4 regions of the Pseudomonas sp. SG20052 genome follow, and region 1 is predicted to be linked to each of the others. Evidence: predicted binding sites of a transcription regulator. Region 1 holds the regulator's gene; each other region holds the start of a gene.
The links. The regulator sigma-54, encoded in region 1, starts transcription at its own class of promoters, with help from an activator protein. The targets are predictions, from matches to a motif close to ANTGGCATNNANNTTGCTNT.
Positions count from the first base shown of each region.

Region 2: RHP74_RS21180 (CmpA/NrtA family ABC transporter substrate-binding protein) is a predicted target of sigma-54. The motif match lies at 2,733-2,752, and genes of this name have one in related genera.
Region 3: RHP74_RS21450 (circularly permuted type 2 ATP-grasp protein) is a predicted target of sigma-54. The motif match lies at 1,639-1,658, and genes of this name have one in related genera.
Region 4: RHP74_RS22695 (flagellar basal body rod protein FlgF) is a predicted target of sigma-54. The motif match lies at 2,179-2,198, and genes of this name have one in related genera.

Region 1 is NZ_CP134498.1:1,087,341-1,091,527, reverse strand. Features, by position in the region: gene lptC (LPS export ABC transporter periplasmic protein LptC) at 1-446, shown strand, start outside; gene lptA (lipopolysaccharide transport periplasmic protein LptA) at 433-981, shown strand; gene lptB (LPS export ABC transporter ATP-binding protein) at 981-1,706, shown strand; gene RHP74_RS04795 (RNA polymerase factor sigma-54) at 1,891-3,384, shown strand; gene hpf (ribosome hibernation-promoting factor, HPF/YfiA family) at 3,459-3,767, shown strand; gene ptsN (PTS IIA-like nitrogen regulatory protein PtsN) at 3,780-4,187, shown strand, end outside.
Region 2 is NZ_CP134498.1:4,618,544-4,622,730, reverse strand. Features, by position in the region: gene RHP74_RS21190 (NarK/NasA family nitrate transporter) at 1-440, opposite strand, end outside; gene RHP74_RS21185 (ANTAR domain-containing response regulator) at 811-1,386, opposite strand; gene RHP74_RS21180 (CmpA/NrtA family ABC transporter substrate-binding protein) at 1,402-2,613, opposite strand; gene RHP74_RS21175 (quinone-dependent dihydroorotate dehydrogenase) at 2,845-3,864, shown strand; gene rmf (ribosome modulation factor) at 4,179-4,187, opposite strand, start outside.
Region 3 is NZ_CP134498.1:4,683,197-4,687,383, forward strand. Features, by position in the region: gene RHP74_RS21445 (alpha-E domain-containing protein) at 1-185, opposite strand, end outside; gene RHP74_RS21450 (circularly permuted type 2 ATP-grasp protein) at 198-1,607, opposite strand; gene RHP74_RS21455 (ribonuclease E inhibitor RraB) at 2,001-2,342, opposite strand; gene RHP74_RS21460 (hypothetical protein) at 2,557-2,790, opposite strand; gene speE (polyamine aminopropyltransferase) at 2,967-3,842, opposite strand; gene RHP74_RS21470 (PLDc N-terminal domain-containing protein) at 4,090-4,187, opposite strand, start outside.
Region 4 is NZ_CP134498.1:4,939,400-4,943,586, forward strand. Features, by position in the region: gene flgH (flagellar basal body L-ring protein FlgH) at 1-501, opposite strand, end outside; gene flgG (flagellar basal-body rod protein FlgG) at 553-1,338, opposite strand; gene RHP74_RS22695 (flagellar basal body rod protein FlgF) at 1,384-2,124, opposite strand; gene RHP74_RS22700 (sigma-54-dependent transcriptional regulator) at 2,389-3,951, opposite strand.

The DNA of each region.
Region 1 (4,187 bases):
GCGCAATCGACTATTACGCCCTCAACGCCCACAGCGTTCAGTACCTGCCGGACGGCAAACTGCAATACGAAATGACGTCCGACAAGGTCGAACACCTGAAAGCGAGCGAGGTGACGTTGCTGACCAACCCTGACCTGAACATGTTTCGCGGTACGCAGTTTCCGTGGCACGTCCAGAGTGAGCGCGGCGAAGTCAACCCGGACGGCACTCAGGTCGAGCTGATCGACTCGGTGCGCATCACCCGTTTCGACGAGAAAAACCGCCGAACCCTGATTACCACCACCCGAATGACGGTGTTCCCGCAGCAGCAATATGCGCAGACCGATCAACCCGTTAGAATCGACGGCGCTGGCGGTGTATCGACAGGCAACGGAATGAAAGCGTATTTGAAAGAAAGCAGGATACACCTGCTATCGAACGTAAGAGGACAGTATGAGGCTCGTTAAAACTCTCCCTATTTTGCTCAGTCTGGGCGCAGCACTGGGAAGCGTGAGCGCCTGGGCTCTGCCGAACGATCAAGAGCAGCCTATCCGCATTCAGGCCGACGACGCCCAACTGGACGACAAGAATGGCGTTGCCACCTATAAAGGTGACGTGATCATCACTCAGGGCTCGATGAAGGTCACCGGCAATACCGTGACCATCACCCGTACCCCGGCTGGCGACATCGACGTGGTGACCTCGGTGGGCAACCTCGCCTACTTCGAGCAGATGCAGACGGCCGGCGACACCAAGCCTGTTCAGGGCTGGGGCGTGACCATCCAGTACCACGCCTCGCAAAACCGCGTCGTGCTGATCGACAAGGCAAAAGTCGTCGACAAGGACAACAACGTCACCCAGGGCGAAAAAATCGTCTACGACACCCAGAAAAAGCTTGCGAGCGCCGGGCGTGCTACGGGTAGCAAGGTTACCGAGTCGCGTCCGCGCATCGACATGGTGATCCAGCCCAAGCCGAAAAACGACGCGAAAAAGGCTCCTTAATGGCAACTCTGAAAGCTCAGCATCTGGCCAAGAGCTACAAGAGCCGCCAGGTCGTGCGTGACGTCAGCCTGTCCATCGACAGCGGTCAAATCGTCGGCCTGCTAGGCCCTAACGGCGCCGGCAAGACCACCTGTTTCTACATGATCGTCGGCCTGGTGCAGGCCGATCAGGGTCGCGTGCTGATCGACGACCTGGACGTCAGCCACCAGCCAATGCACGGTCGTGCGAAGGCCGGTATCGGCTATCTTCCGCAAGAAGCGTCGATCTTCCGCAAACTCTCGGTCGCCGATAACATCATGGCCATCCTCGAGACCCGCAAGGAACTCGACAAGGCCGAGCGTCGCAAGGAACTGGAAAGCCTGCTGCAGGAATTCCACATCAGCCACATCCGCGACAACCTAGGCATGAGCCTGTCCGGTGGTGAACGTCGTCGGGTGGAAATCGCCCGGGCACTGGCCACCAACCCGAAATTCATCCTCCTCGACGAACCATTCGCCGGTGTGGACCCTATTTCGGTGGGCGACATCAAGCAGATCATCTACCACCTCAAGGCCAAAGGCATTGGCGTGCTGATCACTGACCACAACGTCCGTGAAACCCTGGATATCTGCGAAACCGCCTACATCGTCAACGATGGTCAACTGATCGCCGAAGGTGACTCCGCCACCATCCTGGCCAACGAACTGGTTAAGGAAGTGTATCTGGGCCATGAATTCCGCCTTTAAGCAGTAAGGTGTCTGGCTGATTGTCCGAGCGCTCGTCTCGATAAAAAATCAATACTTTTTTATTGTTACAGCGCTCTAGGCAAACGCTGCAGTTTCGGGCATATAATTTGCTTATGTTTGGCGCTCCGGCGCCCTGTAGTGGATGGCGCATGTGCGCCGGCGAATAAGGTGTTAAGCCCCTGCCATGAAACCATCGCTAGTCTTGAGAATGGGCCAGCAGCTGACGATGACACCGCAGCTGCAACAGGCCATCCGCCTGCTCCAATTGTCGACCCTGGACCTGCAACAGGAAATCCAGGAGGCCCTGGAGTCCAATCCGATGCTCGAACGCCAGGAAGAAGGCGACGACTTCGATAACGCCGACCCCTTGGCCGACAAAGCCGAACAGCTCCCCAACGCCGACATTTCGGAACCCTCCTACCAGGAAACCGCCCCGACGGTGGATAACCTCGAGGAAGGCGACTGGAACGAGCGCATTCCCAACGAGCTGCCCGTTGATACCGCGTGGGAAGACGTCTACCAGACCAGCGCCAGCAGCTTGCCGAGCAACGATGACGACGAGTGGGATTTCACCACCCGCACATCGGCCGGTGAAAGCCTGCAAAGCCATTTGTTGTGGCAACTGAACCTGGCACCGATGTCCGACACCGATCGTCTGATCGCCGTGACCCTGATCGACTGCATCAACAATCAGGGCTACCTGGACGAAACCCTCGAGGAAATTCTCGAGGCCTTCGATCCGGAACTGGACATCGAACTGGACGAGATCGAAGCCGTCCTGCACCGCATCCAGCAATTCGAACCGGCCGGCATTGGCGCCCGCAACCTGGGCGAATGCCTGCTGCTGCAATTGCGCCAACTGCCTGCCAAGACGCCTTGGCTGGCCGAAGCGAAACGCCTGGTCACCGACTACATCGACCTGCTCGGCAGCCGCGATTACAGCCAGCTGATGCGTCGCATGAAGCTCAAGGAAGATGAGCTGCGCCAGGTCATCGAGCTGGTGCAGAGCCTCAACCCGCGCCCGGGCTCGCAGATCGAGTCCAGTGAAGCCGAATATGTTGTCCCTGACGTGATCGTGCGCAAGGACAATGAGCGCTGGCTGGTCGAGCTGAACCAGGAATCGGTGCCACGGCTGCGGGTCAACGCCCAATACGCCGGTTTTGTGCGCCGCGCCGACACCAGCGCCGACAACACCTTCATGCGCAATCAGTTGCAAGAGGCCCGCTGGTTCATCAAGAGCCTGCAAAGCCGCAACGAAACCCTGATGAAAGTAGCCACTCAGATCGTCGAGCATCAGCGCGGCTTTCTTGAATACGGCGACGAAGCGATGAAGCCGCTGGTCCTGCATGACATCGCCGAAGCGGTGGGGATGCACGAGTCGACGATTTCACGGGTCACCACGCAAAAATTCATGCATACCCCTCGGGGCATATATGAACTGAAATACTTTTTCTCCAGCCACGTCAGCACCTCCGAAGGCGGTGAATGCTCGTCCACGGCGATCCGCGCGATCATCAAAAAACTGGTTGCTGCTGAAAATCAGAAAAAGCCGTTGAGTGACAGCAAGATCGCTGGTTTACTGGAGGCACAAGGCATTCAGGTGGCTCGCCGCACCGTCGCCAAGTACCGTGAATCCCTCGGGATCGCGCCTTCGAGCGAACGCAAGCGGTTGATGTAGAGCCACGCCACAGCGTTCCAGTGGCAGGCATTTCTGCCTGCCGCTTTATGCACTGGCAACGAAGGAGAAGCTGTATGCAAGTCAACATCAGTGGACACCAACTGGAAGTGACCGAACCTCTTCGCACCTACATCGGCGAAAAACTCGAACGATTAGAGAGGCATTTCGACAAGATCACCAACGTGCAGGTCACAATGACGGTCGAAAAGCTCAAGCAGAAAATCGAAGCCACGCTGCATATTCCCGGCAATGAAGTGGTCGCAAACGCGGAGCATACCGATATGTACGCGGCGATCGACGCACTGACCGACAAGCTGGATAAACAACTCAAAAAGCATAAGGAAAAGACCCAAAGCCTCCTCCAGGGCGCGACCGGTCGTTAACACTCCCAACCCATGATCCGACTTGAAAGCATCCTGACCCCCGGCCGTTCCCTCGTGAACGTGCCGGGCGGCAGTAAAAAGAAAGCCCTCGAGCAAATTGCCAACCTTATCCACAAAGAAGTGCCGGATCTGGAGATGCAAGATGTCTTCGAGGCTCTGATTGCCCGTGAAAAACTCGGCTCAACCGGTTTTGGCAACGGCATCGCCATTCCCCACTGCCGCCTGAAGGGCTGCACCTCGCCCATCAGCGCCCTGATGCACCTTGATGCACCCATTGATTTCGACGCCATCGACGGCGCCCCGGTCGACCTGCTGTTCGTTCTGCTGGTCCCGGAAGCCGCTACCGATGCGCACCTGGAGTTACTGCGCCAGATCGCCAGCATGCTCGACCGCAAGGAAGTGCGCGAAAAACTGCGCAGC
Region 2 (4,187 bases), 3.3 Mb from region 1:
GAGTTGCCGGCACCGGCGATGCCCATGGCCTTGCCTTGGTGTTGCGGCGGATACCATTGCGAGGCCAGCGGCAGGGCGACGGCGAAGGATGCGCCGGCCACACCGAGAAACAAGCCTAATAGCAGCGCTTGTTCGTAACTGTGGATGCCGTGTTTCCAGGCAACGAACAGGGCGCAGATGACGATCACCTGGCCGATCAGGCCAGCGGTCTTGGGCGACAGGCGATCAGCCAGCAAGCCCATCAAAAAGCGCAGTATGGCCCCGGCCAGAATCGGCGTGGCCACCACCAGCCCGCGTTGCTGGGTGGTCAGTTGCAGGTCGGTAGCGATCTGCACCGCCAGTGGGCCTAGCAGGTACCAGACCATGAAACTCAGGTCGAAATAGAGGAAGGCCGCGAACAATGTCGGGGTATGGCCAGATTTCCAGAAGCTTGAATTCATCGCGCACCTCAGCTGTAGGGAGTCTCGAGAAGGAGTCAGAAGCTTGCAGGTGGGGCGCCGCCTCGGCCGCACCACCGGCCCCGATCTCTGGGGCCAAAACGAAAAAACGCCGCCACCCGATTCGCCGTGGGCAAATGAGGTGAGCGACGTCTTTGTCGTAGGTGGGGCAACCGCCGTTGGTTACCTGTATGGATTACTTAGCCAGATCTGTGCCAACCCTCGGGAATGTGGGTTGAGGAGATTTTTGTGGCGAGGGAGCTTGCTCCCGCTTGAGTGCGCAGCACTCACAAAATCGGTTAGGCTGGCGGGTTTTTTGGGGCCGCTTCGCAGCCCAGCGGGAGCAAGCTCCCTCGCCACAAAGGGTAAGAGGTCAGCCGAGCAATTCACTCATGGCAATAATCTGCTCCGCCACCTGAATCAGTTTCTGCTGCCGGCTCATGGCCTGGCGGCGCATGAGGGTGTAAGCCTCTTCCTCGTTGCAGTCCTTCATCTTCATCAACAGCCCCTTGGCCAGCTCGATGCGCTTGCGCTCGGCCAGTTGCTGGTCGCGGGCGTTGAGCTGGGCGCGCAGGGCCTGGTCGCTTTCAAAGCGCGCCATGGCCACGTCGAGAATCGGCTGCAAGCGTTGTGCGTGAATGCCTTCGACGATGTAGGCACTGACCCCGGACTTGATTGCCTGGCGCATCACATCGGGGTCATGTTCATCGGTAAACATCACAATCGGTCGCGGTTGGTCGCGGCTCACGAGCACCACTTGCTCCATCACATCGCGGCTGGGTGACTCGGTATCGATCAAAATCACATCCGGACGCACCGTTTCGACGCGCGCGGGCAGGTCGATGGTCAGGCCGGATTCGTCGATCACCTCGAACCCGGCTTCGGTCAGGGCTGCTTTCAGGCGACCGACTTTCTTCGCGGTGTCGTTGATCAGCAGGATACGCAACATATTCGCAGTCTCCTGTCAGCGGCTGGCGATTCGGTGCGAGCTTTCGCTCATGGCGTGCAGCTTGAAACTGCGGGCATAGCCGGTCGGGTCGGAGCCGTCCCAGACTTTGCCGTCGATCAATTGGCTGCTGCGCATGTCCTCACCCTCGGCGGCAACACCGACTGCGCTGGCGGCCTCACGATACAAGTCTAGTTGCTGGACCTCACGGGCCACGCCGAGGTAATCCGGGTCGTCGCGCAACAAGCCCCAGCGGCGGAACTGGGTCATGAACCACATACCATCGGACAAGTACGGCACGTTGACCTCACCGCCCGCATGGAAACGCAGCGCGTGCGGGTCCTGCCAGCGATTGCCGAGGCCATCGGCGTAGTCGCCAAGCAAGCGCGGTTCGATGCAATCGAGCGGTGCATCAAGGTATTCGGGCGCGCTCAACAGCTTCGCGGTGCTACGGCGGTTCTCGCTGCCGTCTTCAATGAAGCGGCTGGCTTCGAGGATCGCCATCACCAATGCCCGGGCGGTGTTGGGGTACTGCTCGACAAAGGCGCGAGTGCAGCCGAGGACTTTTTCCGGGTGATCAGGCCAGATGGTCTGGGTCGTTGCCATGGTGAACCCCTGATTCTGCTTCACCGCGCTGGCGGACCACGGTTCGCCGACGCAGAAACCGTCGATGCGTCCGGCTTGCAGGTGCGCGACCATCTGTGGTGGTGGCACCACCACGCTGTCGACGTCCTGCAACGGATGAATGCCCTGGCTCGCGAGCCAGTAATACAGCCACATGGCGTGGGTGCCTGTCGGAAATGTCTGGGCGAAGGTCAGTTTTGGGCGACTTTGGTGCACGTGCCGGTCCAGTGCTTCAGGACTGGTCACCCCCAAGGCCTGCAAGCCATGAGAAAGGTTGATGCTCTGGCCGTTCTGGTTCAGGCCCATGAGCACCGCCATGTCGGTCGGCGCCACGCCGCCGATGCCCAGGTGCACGGCGTAGATCAAGCCGTACAGGCTGTGGGCGGCGTCGAGTTCGCCGCTGACCAGCTTGTCCCGCAGGTTGGCCCAGGACGACTGGCGCTTGAGGTTCAGGGTCAGGCCGTAAGGCTGCGCGAAACCCTGCGTGGCCGCGACCACCACCGAGGCACAGTCACTCAGGGCCATGAAGCCGAGGTTGATCTCAGTCTTTTCCGGGGCATCGCTGCCATTGACCCAGGCCAGTGGGCCCGCTGTGGTTTCATTCATGGTTAAACACCTTCCAAAAAAAAGCGTCGTACCGGGCTGCTTGCCAGGGCAAGGCCAAGTGACGACGCCTTTGTCTTTCGACTCATCCCGCCGTTGGCATGAGTGCTGATGTCAGTGAGGGTGCAAGGCATATGCCATCGTCCGCTGATTTTGTTGCGCGCCTCGCTTGCGGCACCGATGCCCGGCTATAATCGCCGCCTCATTTCGCCGCCATTCGAGTCAAAACCGCCCATGTACACCCTGGCCCGTCAGCTGTTGTTCAAACTTTCCCCGGAAACCTCCCACGATCTGTCCCTGGACCTGATCGGCGCGGGCGGGCGTTTGGGCCTCAACAGTCTGCTGTGCAAGGCGCCGGCGAAAATGCCGGTGAACGTCATGGGCCTGGAGTTTCCGAACCCGGTAGGTTTGGCGGCGGGTCTGGACAAGAACGGTGCGGCCATCGACGGATTTGCCCAGCTGGGGTTCGGCTTTGTCGAAATAGGCACCATCACCCCGCGTCCGCAGCCGGGTAACCCCAAGCCACGGATTTTCCGTCTGCCGGAGGCCGAGGCGATCATCAACCGCATGGGGTTCAACAACCTCGGCGTCGATCACCTGCTGGCACGCGTGGCGGCGGCCAAGTACAAGGGCGTGCTGGGCATCAACATCGGCAAGAACTTCGATACGCCGGTTGAGCGCGCGGTCGACGATTATCTGATCTGCCTGGACAAGGTCTACGCCCACGCCAGTTACGTGACGGTCAACGTCAGCTCGCCGAACACCCCGGGCCTGCGCAGCCTGCAATTCGGCGATTCGCTCAAGCAATTGCTGGCTGATCTGGCGACCCGTCGCGCGGAACTGGCCCTGCGCCACGGCAAACATGTACCGCTGGCGATCAAGATCGCGCCGGACATGACCGATGAAGAAACCGCTCAGGTCGCGCAAGCGCTGATCGAAACCGGGATGGACGCAGTGATTGCCACCAACACCACCCTGAGCCGTGTGGGCGTTGAAGGCATGGAGCATGGTGATGAGGCGGGCGGTCTGTCCGGCGCACCGGTTCGCGACAAGAGCACCCACACCGTGAAGGTATTGGCGGCGGAACTGGCGGGTCGCTTGCCAATCATCGCCGTGGGCGGCATCACCGAAGGCAAGCATGCGGCTGAGAAAATCACTGCGGGTGCTAGCCTGGTGCAGCTCTATTCCGGCTTCATCTACAAAGGCCCGGCGCTGATTCGCGAGTCCGTCGACGCAATCGCGGCGCTGCGCTGAAGGGTTGAGCAGGTCCTGGCGTTGAGGTTTTTTGTGGCGAGGGAGCTTGCTCCCGCTCGGCTGCGAAGCAGTCGTAAACCCCGCAACCGCGTTTTACCTGACACTCCGAGTTGTGGCTGGTTCTGGGGCCGCTTCGCAGCCCAGCGGGAGCAAGCTCCCTCGCCACAAAAGCAGTGTTCAGATTCCAGGTAATTGGCGGGCATAAAAAAGGGCTCCTCGAAGGAGCCCCTGGGCCGGAGCCCGCCGCCCGGATGGGGCGTGCGTGGTAAGTCGTTACGTAATCAGATTGTCGTGTCGGAGTGTTGTGCCCTGTGTTAGCCGAC
Region 3 (4,187 bases), 3.2 Mb from region 1:
TCCAGGTAATCGTCCAGGGTGCCGGTAATCAGCAGCGGCATGGCCAGTTCGTGCAGACCGTCACCGCGACCGTCCTGCGGCATCAGCGACAGCGAATAACTGATGTCGAGCATCCGTGCGAGGTTTTCCGCCCGCTCCAGGTAACGCGACATCCAATACAAATCCGAGGCAGTTCTACTTAACATGGCAGGCTTCCTTCAATCCTCGACCACCCAGGTGTCCTTGGTTCCGCCGCCCTGGGAAGAATTCACCACCAGAGAGCCTTCACGCAGGGCCACACGGGTCAAACCGCCGGGCACAACCCGGGTTTCACGGCCAGACAATACAAACGGACGCAGGTCGATATGGCGTGGCGCAATGCCGTTTTCGACAAAGGTCGGACAGGTCGACAGGGATAACGTCGGTTGCGCGATATACGCATGAGGCTTGGCTTTGATTCGCGCGCGGAACGACTCGATTTCCGCCGCGGTCGCCGCCGGCCCCACCAGCATTCCGTAACCGCCGGAGCCCTGGGTTTCCTTGACCACCAGGTCTGGAAGATTGGCCAGCACGTGGGACAGTTCAGAAGGATTGCGACACTGGAACGTCGGCACGTTCTTCAGGATCGGCTCTTCGTCCAGGTAGAAACGGATCATGTCCGTGACAAACGGATACACCGATTTGTCGTCCGCGACCCCGGTGCCGATGGCATTCGCCAGCACCACGTTGCCGGTTCGGTAGGACGACAGCAGCCCTGGAACGCCAAGCATCGAGTCCGGGTTGAACGCCAGCGGGTCGAGGAATGCATCGTCGAGGCGACGGTAAATCACGTCGACCGCCTTCGGCCCGTCCGTGGTGCGCATGAACACCTTGTCGTCGCGCACGAACAGGTCCGCGCCTTCCACCAGCTCCACGCCCATCTCTCGCGCCAAAAAGGCGTGCTCGAAAAACGCGCTGTTGAAGCGACCCGGCGTCAGCACCACCACGCTCGGATTATCGATCGGGCTGGAGCTTTTCAGAGTGTCGAGCAGCAGGTTCGGATAATGGTCGATTGGCGCGATGCGCTGAGCCGAGAACAACTCGGGAAACAGTCGCATCATCATCTTGCGGTCTTCGAGCATGTAGCTCACGCCGCTGGGTGTACGCAGGTTGTCTTCGAGCACGTAGTACGTGCCGTCGCCATCGCGTACCAGATCGACACCGGAAATGTGCGAATAGATATCGCGGTGCAGATCGAGCCCTTGCATCGCCAGCTGGTATTGCTCGTTGGCCAGCACCTGCTCGGCCGGAATGATGCCGGCCTTGATGATGCGCTGCTCGTGGTAGAGGTCGGCGAGGAACATGTTCAACGCCTTGACCCGCTGGATACAGCCGCGCTCGACGATCCGCCATTCACTGGCGGGGATGCTGCGCGGGATGGTATCGAAGGGAATCAGGCGCTCTGTCCCCTGCTCATCACCGTAGAGCGTGAAGGTAATCCCGGCGCGATGAAATAACAGATCGGCCTCGCGTCGCCGTTGTGCCAAGAGCTCGTCAGGCGTCTCGGCCAGCCAACGGGCAAACTCCCGATAATGCGGGCGGACCTGGCCGCCGGCATCGTACATCTCATCAAAATAGGTGCGGATCATGCCGTACTCCTTGTCACCCGGACATCTAGGCATCGCAAGGCCCGTGCCATCGGCAGAAACGCTTTGTTATCAATCAGTTGGAGAATCACGCCGTTTGCACCGCACCAATCCTGTGCAGCAAACGCCCCACGCTGATCGCCCCCGCTTCATTGCAAGGCGACGTTGTCACCTATCACCAGCATAGTCAGAGTTGATTTCACTGCCCGGCCGGCGGTGCGGATAATCCGCGCATCCGCTGCAAAACCTGACCGAACTTCCCTTTAGCCGCCTGCTCAGGCGGTTTTTTTTGCCTCGGGATTCTTGTTTCAGGGTTTTGCCAAGGGGCGGATGCCACAAACGAAAACGGCCAACCCGAAGGTCAGCCGTTGCTGAGCGTTGTCACTGTTCATAACGTTATGCGAGACGCCCTCGTATTTCCTGCTTGACGCCCCACCCTTCGAGGATGCCGCCCAGAGGCTCAACCACCGCCTCGAAACCCTGTTCGAAATCGCCGATGTCATCGTAGGTGGCGTACATGACTTTGCTCAGTTCGAGCGCCCATGCGCCGTCATCGCGCACACTGATTTGCGCGTTCAAGGATTCACCTTTGTATTGCCCTGCCGCCCTGCGTGCCCGCTCCTCGTCCGGGAAAATGGCGTAGAACTCGATGGGATGGAACCGTGAAAAATCGAAACCGCCTTCTTTCATGCGGCGCAACACGCTGCTGCTGATGTCTTCTTGATAGGCTGTGCTCATGAAACGTCCCCCTCAATCATGATGGATAGACTTTCCGTATTCCCGGCACGCGCAACCGATTGGTGCGAGCGATGCGGCAACCAGGTCGCCGGTGGGAAGCAAGCATGTAGCTGACAAGTCCAGACCTTAGCGATCCGTTCGCTGATCTCGATTGCAGAGTAGCCCCAAGACGGAGGCGCTGCCAAGGCCTGGATAAGAATGAGACAGGTGTTGTTCAGATTGGCGTGATAACGAGGATTTGAATGCTGTTCTGCGCTTTGAGACTTTTTACGCCGGCATCAGCGGTGCGCCCTTCCAGATCATTCAGATCCAGCTCAGCGGCGACAGGAAGGAGCCGGCCTTTGATGAGTTTCGCGGCTTGCTCGTTATCCGGGCACTTGTCGCACTCAAAGACTTCATCGACTCTTTCACCGTGATCATCCACGAAAGTGATTTTCCACTTTTGCATCAGTGCCTCCTCGAACAAACCCGCAAATGGGCTTACAAGCATCTGGACGTTTGGCCTGAGTGATCGTTCAAACGGATTACCGCATGCAGGTATGAAAAACATACAGGAACCTGCAGGAGCGAAGCTTTCGCGAGCAAGCTTCGCTCCTGCAAGGGGGCTATGCGTACATCTTCAGTTTAGTCGTTGCTTGGCTTGTTGATCGCTTGCAGCACGTATTGCGGCAAGGCGAAGGCGCCGATGTGGATTTCCGGGTTGTAGTAGCGGGTGATGATGCCGCTGCCGGCGAAACGCTGTTGCAGGGTTTCGCGGGACAACTTGCGATAGGCGGTGTTGGTCGCCCCCCAAGCAAAGGTCATCGAGCCGCCGATGTAGGTCGGCACCGCGGCCTGATAGAAGTGCCAGTCCGGGAACAGACTGCGCAGGCGACCCGCGGTGGTTTTGACTTCTTCGATCTGCATGAACGGCGTGCCGTTCTGCGTGACCAGGATGCCGCCCTCGTTCAGGCAGCGACGGCAGGCCTGGTAGAAGTTTTCGGAGAACAGCACTTCACCCGGACCGATCGGGTCAGTGGAATCGGAAATGATCACGTCGAATTTTTCGGTGGTGGTGGCGACGAAACGCATGCCGTCATCGATTACCAGATTCAAGCGAGGATCATCGAACGCACCCTTGGAGTGGTTCGGCAGGAATTCCTTGCACATGTCGACCACGGTGCCGTCGATCTCGACCATGGTGATGTGCTCAATGCTGCGGTGCTTGGCCACTTCACGCAGCATGCCGCCGTCGCCACCACCGATGATCAGTACACGTCTGGCGGCGCCATGCGCCAGGATCGGCACGTGGGTGAGCATCTCGTGGTAGATGAATTCGTCGGCCTCGGTGGTCTGGATGACGCCGTCCAGCGCCATGACCCGGCCCATGCGCGGGTTCTCGAAAATCACCAGGTGCTGGTGTTCGGTGCGCACTTCGTGCAGCAGTTTTTCCATGCGAAAACGCTGGCCGTAGCCTTCGTAGAGGGTTTCCAGGTATTCGCTGGTGGTGATGTTGCTCATGGGAAGTGCTCCGATGAATGCGGTGGCAACGGACGGTTACCCGCCCATGATGGCCAATCGATCGGCTCGATTAACCGGGAAAGGCGCGCATTCTACGTTGCGGAAGATGACAGGTCGAACCTTCTGACACCCACATACCTGTAGGAGCGAGGCTTGCCCGCGAAGAACGATAACTTGGTCTCTCTGTTAAACCGTTTAATCGTTCTTCGCGGGCAAGCCTCGCTCCTACAGGGGGGCGGTGTTGGGGTCAGATCCGCACATTGCCCCGGGGCCCGGCGATAGCCCAGATGATCAGGCCCAGGACAGGCAGCAGCAGAATCAGCAGCACCCAGATGATTTTCATCC
Region 4 (4,187 bases), 3.0 Mb from region 1:
CAGCCACTTCTCTCCGCGCACGGCGATGATGCCGTTGGGCAGCACGTCAGCGACGGTCACCGTGATCGAGCCGGTCAGGCTGTTGCTCTGCCCGGACTTGCTGTCGCCCTTGGTCGCGCGATCACCTTCGTAGCCAACGTCCAGGCTCAGGCTACCGCTGCCCACAGGGTCGCTGGTGCTCAGGCCACCGCCAAAGAACGAGCTCAGGCCGATGTCGGTCTTGCTGTTCTTGCCGATTTGCGAGTTGGCGTTCTTGCTGGCCTGGGTGCGCTCGTTCAGGGTGATGGTGATGATGTCACCGACCCGGAACGCCTTGCGGTCGCTGTACAGGTTCTGTTCAAAGCCGGCCTGATAGATCGAGCCGTTATTGGCGGCAGCCGGCAACGGCGTGCGCGGCAACACCGGGGCGTAGTAAGGGTCATTGGGCTTGGGTGGCGGAGCGACGCAGCCCGCGAGCACGACGACCCCACTCAGTGCCAGAACAGATACAAAGCGATTCATGACCCTACCTCACGGTGTTGCAGACGACCTCATGGCCGCCTCATAGACTGATTACAGATTCTGCGTTACGAACGAGAGCATCTGGTCGGCGGTGGAGATCACCTTGGAGTTCATCTCGTAAGCGCGCTGAGTGGTGATCATGTTGACCATCTCTTCAACGGTGCTGACGTTGGACGTTTCCAGGGTGTTCTGCAGCGTGGTACCGAAACCGTTCAGGCCCGGGGTGCCGACTTGCGGCGCGCCGCTGGCAGCGGTTTCCAGGAACAGGTTGTTACCCACGGCTTGCAGGCCGGCCGGGTTGATGAAATCGGCGGTTTGCAGGTTGCCGATCACCTGGCTGGCCGGGTTACCCGGAACGGTGACCGACACGGTGCCGTCGCGACCGACCGTGAAGGTCTGCGCGTCGTTCGGAATGACGATGGCCGGTTCCAGGGCGAAGCCGCTGGCATTGACGATCTGGCCATTGGAATCGAGGTGGAACGTGCCGTCACGGGTGTAGGACGTGGTGCCGTCCGGCTGCAGAATCTGGAAGAAACCGCGACCATCGACGGCCAGGTCCAGCGGCTGCTCAGTGGTTTGCAGGCTGCCGGCGGTGAAGTTTTTCTGGGTGCCGACGATGCGCACACCGGTACCCACTTGCAGACCCGACGGCAGTTCGCTGTCCTGGGTCGACTGGGCGCCTGGCTGGCGTTTGATCTGATAGAGCAAGTCCTGGAACTCGGCACGGTCACGTTTGAAACCCGTGGTCGACACGTTGGCCAGGTTGTTGGAAATGGTCGTCAGGTTGGTGTCCTGGGCGGACAGACCTGTTTTGGCAACCCATAGAGCCGGAAGCATTCGATTCTCCTCGTGCGCCTGTTTTACGGCGCGACGTTCTGATAATTAGCTGATCTGCAAGACCCGAGCCATGGCCTGGTCATCGTCTTTGGCGGTGTTCATCATCTTGATGTGCAGCTCGAACTGCTTCGACAAAGCCAGTACCGAGGTCATTTCTTCCACGGCGTTGACGTTGCTCGACTCAAGGAACCCGGACACCAGTTTGACGCCTGCATCGGCTTGCGCCGGCTTGCCGTCCTTGGTGTGGATCGAACCATCCAGGCCTTTGGTCATGTTCTTCAGGTCAGGGTTGACCAATTTGATACGGTCGACTTCAGCCATCACACGCGGGCCTTCGCCCATCGCACGGATGCTGATGGTGCCGTCTTCGCCCACTTCGATCTGCTGCTCGGGCGGCACGGCGATCGGTCCGCCATTGCCCATCACCGGCATACCGTTGCCGGCACGCAGCACGCCCAAGGCGTCCACGTTCAGGCTGCCGGTGCGCACGTAGCTTTCAGCGCCATCGGGTGTCTGCACGGCGATCCAGCCATTGCCTTGCACCGCGACATCGAGGTCGCGACCGGTTTCCACCAGCGAACCTGGTGAGAAGTCGGTGGCCGGACGCTCGGTCATGGCAAACGCACGCGCCGGAAAGCTGTCACCAAACACCGGCATCGAACGGGCCTGTTCCAGGTCCTTCTGAAAACCGTTGGTAGAGATGTTTGCCAGGTTGTTGGCATGAGCCTTCTGCGCCAGTGCATTCTGGCTGGCGCCGGTCATTGCCACATAAAGGTACTTGTCCACACTCTTTCCTCTGCATGCCGGACGTTTGCCGCCCACCGCTGTACTGTTGAGCGATAAGCAATTTACAGACCAACTTTTTTCTGGCGGTGCGAGGCCCGGCAAACAAAGGACTTGAGGGGTTTTGCGGGGATTGAGGAATTGTATCGGAGACGAAAAACCGGCGGTGTTATGCCGGTTGGTGGCAAGTGCTGGCCTTTGCAGCCAACAGGATCCCCTGTGGCGAGGGAGCAAGCTCCCTCGCCACAAAGTTGTCATTGCTTCAGCTTAAGCGTCGGGGTCTTTGCCGACATCATATTCACGCAACTTGTTGGCAATGGTCGTATGCGAAACCCCCAACCGCTTGCCCAGCTGCCGACTGCTCGGATGCTCGGAATACAACCGCTCCAGCACCGCTTTCTCAAAGCGCCCGACGATCGCATCCAGCCCGCCTTCGAGGGAGAAATCGCCAAGCGGCTGACGCACGCCGTAATCCGGCAAGCGAATGTGCTCGGCCTTCACGGTCCCGCCTTCGCACAACGAAACCGCCTGGAACAACACGTTTTCCAATTGCCGGACATTGCCCGGCCAATGGTAATGACTGAGCCGCTCCATCGCCGCTGGCGCCAGCTTCGGCAGCGGGCAACCGATCTGACGACTGGCCTGGTCGAGGAAGTGCTCCACCAACGGCGTCAAACCATCGAGGCATTCACGCAGCGGCGGAATGTGCAGTGAGAGCACGTTCAAGCGGTGATACAAATCCTGGCGAAACTCGCCCCGCGCGCATAACTCGGACAAGTCCACCTGCGTCGCGCAGATCACCCGCACATCCAGATAGACCTCTTCATCACTGCCCACACGACGGAAGCAACCGTCCTGCAAGAAGCGCAGCAATTTCACCTGCAAGCGCGGGCTCATTTCCCCGACGCCATCGAGAAACAACGTACCGCCCGCCGTCAGCTCCAGCAGCCCAAGCTTGCCTTCGGCACGCGCGCCTTCGAAGGCGCCGGGGCCGTAGCCGAACAGCTCGGTCTCCGCCATCGATTCCGGCAGGCCGGCGCAGTTGAGTGCCATCAAGGGTGACTGGCCGCGTGGGCTGGCGAGGTGGCAGGCGCGGGCCAGCAATTCTTTACCGGTGCCGGTTTCGCCTTCTATCAATAGCGGTGCATCCAGTGGCGCCATGCGCCGCGCTTCGCGGACCACCGCGGCCATGACTTTCGAGCTTTGGAAGATGCTGTCGAACCCGCGCAGTTCCTGCTTGCGCACGTTATAGATGCGCTCCCCCACCCGATCAGCGCGGTGCAACGTCAGGACTGCACCGGCCATGGCTTCGCTGTCGTCATGCTCGGATTGCAGCGGCGCGATGTCGGCGAGGAACACATCGCCCTTGACCTTGACCCGCAGCCCGTTGATCCGCGACTTGTTGGCACGCACCAGTTCCGGCAAATCAAAATCCTCGGCGTAACGCGACAGCGGAATCCCCGGCACCTCATCCACCCGCACCCCGAGCAACTGCGCCGCCGCCCGGTTAGCCGCCACGATGGAGCCGCCCATGTCGATCGACAACACCGGAAACTCCAGGGCGCCGAGCAAGGCATTGAGCTCCATGTGCCGACGCTCGCTGGGCATCAGCCCTACACGCTTGACGCCAAATACCCCGGCAATCGACTCGAATTTCGGACGCAACGCCTGGAACTGAATATTGATCAGGTTCGGGCAGTGCAGGTAGATCGCATTGCCATGCTCACCGCCGACCTCGCCGCGAGCGACGTTGATTCCGTACTCGACCAGCAAGTTGAGAATGTCGCGCAGGATGCCGATGCGGTTCTGGCAGTGGACTTTGATACGCATATAAAGGCCCAAGAAAAACGGTCAATAGGTTGGATGCCCGAGGTACAACCCTGTGGGAGCGAGCCTGCTCGCGAATACGTCGGTGCATTCGGCATTGATGTGTCAGGCAGAACGCTTTCGCGAGCAGGCTCGCTCCCACAGGGTATTTTTTTGCTGGCACGCTCAGATAGCCGTCAAGATTATGTGACAGGCGCAACGCTTTTCAAACCCGAAAAACTCAATACCTGCGCCACTGC